Regions from separate parts of the Pseudoflavonifractor sp. HCP28S3_F10 genome, predicted to be linked through region 1. Evidence: riboswitches for the same ligand, from Rfam matches in the RefSeq annotation. Region 1 holds a riboswitch; each other region holds the start of a gene.

Region 1 (2,260 bases):
CTTCGTAATTCCCGTCGATCCAGGCCGGGAAGCCGCCGCTCACCGCCCCGGCCGCCGCCTGGGCGGAGGTCAGGTCGGCATATATGCCCAGCCGGATGTGGTAGCAGCCGACGACCTGGGCTCCTGCACTCTGGACGGCGCTGTAGCTCCCGCCGGAGAGGTAGATGTTCTGGGTCTTGAGCATGGAGATTCTGGCAGTCCCGGTCTGTGCCAGTTCCACAAAGGACAGGTCCCCGTCAAAATACCCCAGCCGGTAGCCGGAGCCCACGCTGTTTTCCAGATTGGCGGCAGCCAGTGCCGAGCTGCCGTAGGCCAGTCCCACCCGCAGGACCGGTTCCCCGGCCGGCGCCGCCTGAACGGGGACGGTCCCCGGAAGGAGCAGCGCAGCCGCAAGGCAGGCTGCTGCAAGTTTCATCCATTTCTTTTTCATTTTTTGCCCCTGTTTTACAATTTAACTTAGAAAAGTATATTGACACTGAACTATACTTGTGATACTATTTTTAGCGATTACAGGATAGAGGTTGCGGTTTCCATCAGTAGCAAGCGGCGAGGGCTCCGAGGGCCTTGTGACCTGCTGTGAAAGGGGACGCCGCCGAAGAGGGCCCTCCCCCGGAGGACGGTCCTCTGGACGCGTGGGTGAACAGCCCCGCGGCTGTCACCGGCGGGACCGGTGGAGCGCTGTCTGTATTTGGAATATGGTGTCGGAGCGTATTCGTGCGTCTCTGACATTATAGTACAAAATCAGCCGGTGTGTAAACCCGCTGATTTCTTTTTTTATCGATTGTCCCTGAGCCGATTGATAAAATCTGTATTTTTCAGGCCGGACAAGCTCATTTCCTGGAAAAAACGCATAGAATCAGGATAGAAACACGGGAGGTCATTGAAATGGAAAAGTACAAAGTAGGCGTGATCGGCGGCACCGGCATGGTGGGCCAGCGTTTCGTCACTCTGATGGAGAACCACCCCTGGTTCCAGCTCACTGCCATCGCTGCAAGCCCCCGCTCCGCGGGCAAGACCTATGAGGAGGCCATCGGCAGCCGCTGGGCCATGGACACTCCCATGCCGGAAGAGGCGAAGAAGATGGTGGTCCTCAACGCCGAGGCCGACGTGGAGAAGATCGCCTCCATGGTGGATTTCGTCTTTTCCGCCGTTGATATGAAGAAGGAGGAGATCCAGGCCCTGGAGGAGGAGTACGCCAAACACGAGTGCCCTGTGGTCTCCAATAACTCCGCCCATCGCTGGACGGCCGACGTGCCCATGGTGGTGCCCGAGATCAACCCCGAGCATATCGAGGTCATCCCCGCCCAGCGCAAGCGCCTGGGCACCCAGCGGGGCTTCATCGCCGTCAAGTCCAACTGCTCCCTGCAGAGCTATGTGCCCGCCCTGCACCCCCTGAAGGACAGATTCGGCCTGAGCAAAGCCCTGGTGTGTACCTATCAGGCCATCTCCGGCGCCGGCAAGACCTTTGAGACCTGGCCCGAGATGGTGGACAACGTGATCCCCTACATCGGCGGCGAGGAGGAGAAGAGCGAGCGGGAGCCCCTGAAGCTGTGGGGCCATGTGGAGAACGGCGTCATCGTCAACGCCGAGACTCCCTCCATCACCGCCCAGTGCTTCCGGGTGGCCGCTTCCAACGGCCACATGGCCGCCGTGTTCGCCAGCTTCGACAAGAAGCCCTCCATGGAGGAGATGAAGGAGGCCTGGGCCAGCTTCCGCGGCCGCGCCCAGGAGCTGGAGCTCCCCTCCGCCCCGAAGCAGTTCCTCCACTATTTCGAGGACCCCTCCCGCCCCCAGACCAGACTGGACCGCATGACCGAGAACGGCATGGCCGTGTGCCTGGGCCGCCTCCGTCCCGATACGCAGTATGACTACAAGTTCGTCTGCCTGTCCCACAACACCCTCCGGGGCGCTGCCGGCGGCGCGGTCCTGCTGGCCGAGCTGCTCTGCGCCGAGGGTTACATTACCAGGAGGTAATCAGTATGAGAGAGCCTATCTTCACCGGCGCCTGCACCGCTATCGTCACTCCCTTCGACCAGAGCGGCGCCATCAACTATGACGCCTTCGGCAAGCTCATCGACGAGCAGATCGCCCGGGGCATCGACGCCATCTGCGTCTGCGGCACCACCGGCGAGAGCGCCACCATGTCCATCCGGGAGCACATCGCCGCCGTGGAGTTCTGTGTCAAGAAGGTGGATCATCGGGTCAAGGTCATCGCCGGCGCGGGCAGCAATGATACCTCCGCCGCCGTCTACCTGTCCCA
Region 2 (2,260 bases), on a different contig from region 1:
TGTCAATGAGGAAGTCCTTGCGCTCCTTGGGCCACTTGACGCAGTTGAGGACCATGTCGGTCTGGGGCAGCACGGAGGCGATGGTCTCACGGTTGCAGAACATGGTGTCGATGGTGCCCTTGTACTGGTTCATCAGAGTACGCAGGATGCCAACGTTGATGTCCATGACGGTGCACTTGGCCCCCAGTGCGTGGAGGACCTGAAGGGCCGCCTGGCCCACGGTGCCCGCGCCCAGGATGAGCACGTTCATGCCGGGCGCGCCGGCAAAGCCGCCCACGTATTTGCCCTTGCCGCCGTTGACGGTCATCATGGACTCCAGGCCCAGCAGCGCGCCCGCCTTGCCGGCGGCCTCGCAGTTGGGGGAGCCGTAGCGGTGGGCGTCCTCCGCGGTGAAGGCGATGCAGCCGCTCTTCAGCAGGGCGTCCACCTCCTCCGGGTGGGCGGCGGGATGGATGCAGCCCAGCAGGATCTGGTCCTTGCGGATCAGGCCGAATTCAGGGGTCTGGAACTCCTTGACCTTGGCGAGCATGTCGCAGCCGGCGTACATCTCCTCCATGCTCTCCACGATCCGGGCCCCGGCGGCGGCGTAATCCTCATCGGAGAAGCCGGACAGCTTTCCGCAGTCATGCTGGGCCCACACCTCGTACCCGGCGGCCACGATGCTGCGGACCTCCATGGGAGTGCAGATGACCCGGCACTCCCCTTCCTTGATATCCTTCAGAATGCCAAAAACCATAGTTTTGCACCCGTTCCTTTCACGGCGCGCCCTGTGCGCCCTTTTTTGCAGATAAAGGATAGCACTTGTCCGCAGGAAATGCAACGGCTCTTTGCGGTTCCTGCACTTTTTTGTAATTCCCGGCACATTTCATTTCCTTTTCTCTTATTCCCTTTATAAAAATGGGAAAAATTCAAATTACAGAGCGGTATATATTGACACATGACTGCATATTTGATAAAATTTTTACAAATGTTTTATTGTTTCAGCGTGCAAAAGTATCTGGAGCAATGATGCAATGGTAGAGGCGCGGAACGGATCAGTAGCCGGACGCAGGGGCGGGCGCCCCCCGGCGAAAGGACGCTCCGCCGAAGGGCCGTCCACCGCCCGGGGGACGGTTGCCTGGGCTGCGGGAGAATATCCCCCAGACTGCCACATTCGTGGAGCGTTATCATTGACTGTTTTTATGGGCCGCCGCCTGTATTCTGCCATGGATGTTCCGCCGGTGTGGGATTATCCGTGGCTTTTATTTTACGTAAGGAGGAACCAACCATGCAAAAGACCCCCATTCGCGTACTCAGCGCCCTGATGGCGGCCGCCATGCTCATGGGCGTTCTCAGCGCCTGCGACGGCGGCGGCAACCAGCCCCAGCCCAGCAGCGGCGCCGCTGCTCCCGCCGCCTCCGCTTCCGGCGGCTTTGTGGAGGGCACCGGCGATGACCGGCTCGGTCAGGACAGCACCGCCGAGGAGGCCAAGTACGGCGGCACCATGAAGCTCAACTTCAACGGCGCCACCAACTCCCTGGACCCCGCCCAGTTCAACACCAACCAGAACTACACCCCCGGCTATCATATCTACGAGTCCCCGGTCCAGGTGGCCGACGACGGCTCGGTCTGGGCCAGTGTCTGCACCTATGAGCTCAGTGAGGACAACCTGCAGCTCACCCTCACCGTGCGGCCCGACGTGAAGTTCCACAACGGCGACACGGTGGACGTAAACGACGTGGTGGCCTCCATCGAGCGCTTCCTGGTCTACTCCACCAGCGGACAGGCCAACTTCGGCGACTACATCGCTTCCACCGACGTGAAGGATGACATGACCGTGGTCTACACCCTGAAGGACGTGGCCCCCATGGCCCTGCTCACCATCGGCGAACTCAAGGGCGGCTGCAAGGTCATGCCCGCCGAGATTGCCCAGGCCCACATGGACTCCTACATCACCGACGACGCGGAGATCGTGGGCACCGGCCCCTACATGCTGGAGACCTGGAACCGCGAGGTGGACCTGACCCTGAAGCGGTTTGAGGATTATGTGCCCTACGAGTCCGGCGGCACCGGCCCCGCCGCCGCCAAGAAGGCCTACTTCGACAAGATCTACTGCAGCGTGGCCAGCGACCAGACCGCCCGCACCAACGGCATGATCGGCGGCAACTTCGACTACTCCACCTCCATCCTCACCGACATGGCCCCCCAGCTGGAGGCCGCCGGCTGCTGGAGCGACAAGAACTGGAACGGCTGGTCCCCCACCATCGTCTTTAACCTGAGC
Region 3 (2,260 bases), on a different contig from region 1:
CACGGCGACCGCTTCGGGGAATTTGCAGGATTGCTGGAGAGCGAGCGTCTTTTTGTCTCCGACGTGGAGATCAAATGGATGTGCCTCAAATGCGGCCATATCGTGGAGAGCTCGGTGGCCCCGGCCATGTGCCCCGTGTGCAGACATCCCCAGGGCTATTTTATCCGCTTTGAGCTCTCGCCCTTTGCGCCCGGGCAGATGAAAAAATGACGAAAAGCTCCGGTGTCCGTTTTGGATGGACACCGGAGCTTTTTGTCGGAATCCGCCAAAGCGTACAGGGGCAAATCCGGGCATTTAATCCATAACGCCGGGAAATTCAAAACAAATGACAGAAAAAAGTGCCGATCAAAATGCCCAAAAGACGGAATCGAACACCGGACGCGGACAAACAGGCTTGACAGCCCTGTGTTTGCGTGTTAGAATACGCCCAAGAACCCATTGTCGCGGGGGACGGTCCCCGCTGCAATGATAGAGGCGCGGAATTGCATCAGTATCCGGCAGCTCGGGCAGCGCACCCGCCGGAGAAAGGGCCTTCCGCCGAAGGGCCGTACCCCTGCCTGGGGGGCGGTTGCCTGGGCCGTTGGGAGAAGATCTCACGGACTGCCACATGATCTGTGTGGAGCGCTATCATTGACCACAAGGGCATCCGACACCGGTTAGAAGATGCAGTTGTCGCCATGAACGCTTCCACCAGGGAGGTTCGTGGCTTTTTTGTTGCTCACAGAAAAGCTGACATCACAGAACTGAAACTGGAGGAAACAACAATGAAGAAGAACATCCTTGCCCTCGCCCTGGCCCTGACCATGGGCCTGTCCCTGACCGCCTGCGGCGGCGGTACCGCCGCCCAGCCCTCCGCCCCTGCTCAGAGCGCCGCCCCCGCCGGAGACAGCTACACCGGCGTGGAGGACGGCGTGTTCACTGTCGGTATGGAGTGCGCCTACGCCCCCTATAACTGGACCCAGATGGACGACTCCAATGGCGCCGTGCCCATCTCCAACATGCCCGGCTCCTACGCCAACGGCTACGACGTGATGATCGCCAAGAAGATCGCCGAGGCCAACAACTGGGAGCTGGAGATCGTCTCCAGCGCGTGGGACTCTCTGTGCCCCGCCGTCCAGTCCAAGACCATGGACGCCAATATCGCCGGCCAGTCCATGACCGCTGAGCGCATGAAGGAAGTGGACATGGCGGGCCCCTACTACTACGCCACCATCGTCTGCGTCACCACCAAGGACAGCCAGTATGCCTCCGCCGCCTCCATCGCCGACCTTGCCGGCGGCAAGTGCACCGCCCAGTCCGGCACCATCTGGTATGATTCCTGCCTGCCCCAGATCGAGGGCGCCGAGCTCCAGGCCCCCGCTGACAACGCCCCCGCCATGATCATGGCCCTGCAGACCGGCACCGTGGACTTCATCTGCACCGACATGCCCACCGCCATGGGCGCCGCCGCCAAGGACGACAATCTGGTCATCCTCAACTTCTCCGGTACCGACGGCGACTTCCAGTTCGCCAGCGAGGAGGAGCGGGCCGAGAACGTGAACATCGGCATTTCCGTCCTCAAGGGCAACACCGCCCTGAAGGAGGCCATTGACTCTGTTCTGTCCACCATGACCGAGGACGACTTCAACGCCCTGATGGACGAGGCCATCTCCATCCAGCCCGAGGTGTAAAAGAAGCGCACAGCCGCCGCGAACAGGCGGAGCGTGACAACATGGAACAACAAGACTTCCTCCGGCCCCGGAATGGGGCCGGAGGTCGCCGTATCTTTACTGAAAGGAGCGTGCCAGTGTGGATAAGCTGGTCAAGCTGGGTCAGGACGTGGTCCTGCTGTGGAGCAAATACTGGCCCATGTATCTCGGCGGCATTCGGAACACGCTGATCCTGGCCCTGGTGGCCACCGTCATCGGCTGTATCATCGGCCTCATCTGCGGTATCCTGAACACGATCCCCTACACCAAAAATGATCCCCTGCCCAAGCGCTTCCTGCTCAAGCTCATCCGGGTGGTGGTCCGGGTCTATGTGGAGGTGTTCCGCGGCACGCCCATGGTGCTCCAGGCGGTGTTCATCTACTACGGCCTGCCCTACTTCTCCGACAACGCCCTGAAGTTCACCGGCCTCACCGGTACCTGGGTGGCCGCCATCATCGTGGTGTCCATCAACACCGGCGCCTACATGGCCGAGTCGGTCCGGGGCGGCATCATCTCCATCGACCCCGGCCAGACCGAGGGCGCCAAGGCCATCGGCATGACCCATGTGCAGA

What was found. A riboswitch is a leader RNA that binds a small molecule or an ion and turns the genes downstream of it on or off. The one in region 1 is predicted to bind lysine.
Region 2: it holds a riboswitch for lysine, as region 1 does, so the genes downstream of both, ACTNBZ_RS04290 (ABC transporter substrate-binding protein) here and asd (aspartate-semialdehyde dehydrogenase) in region 1, are expected to answer to the same signal.
Region 3: it holds a riboswitch for lysine, as region 1 does, so the genes downstream of both, ACTNBZ_RS03525 (transporter substrate-binding domain-containing protein) here and asd (aspartate-semialdehyde dehydrogenase) in region 1, are expected to answer to the same signal.

Annotation. Positions count from the first base shown of each region.
Region 1 is NZ_JBQHUB010000008.1:3,321-5,580, forward strand. Features, by position in the region: gene ACTNBZ_RS05260 (SpoIID/LytB domain-containing protein) at 1-415, opposite strand, end outside; lysine riboswitch at 508-689, shown strand; gene asd (aspartate-semialdehyde dehydrogenase) at 886-1,974, shown strand; gene dapA (4-hydroxy-tetrahydrodipicolinate synthase) at 1,980-2,260, shown strand, end outside.
Region 2 is NZ_JBQHUB010000006.1:4,627-6,886, forward strand. Features, by position in the region: gene ACTNBZ_RS04285 (alanine dehydrogenase) at 1-736, opposite strand, end outside; lysine riboswitch at 1,010-1,174, shown strand; gene ACTNBZ_RS04290 (ABC transporter substrate-binding protein) at 1,268-2,260, shown strand, end outside.
Region 3 is NZ_JBQHUB010000004.1:116,978-119,237, forward strand. Features, by position in the region: gene rbr (rubrerythrin) at 1-210, shown strand, start outside; lysine riboswitch at 462-635, shown strand; gene ACTNBZ_RS03525 (transporter substrate-binding domain-containing protein) at 765-1,670, shown strand; gene ACTNBZ_RS03530 (amino acid ABC transporter permease) at 1,789-2,260, shown strand, end outside.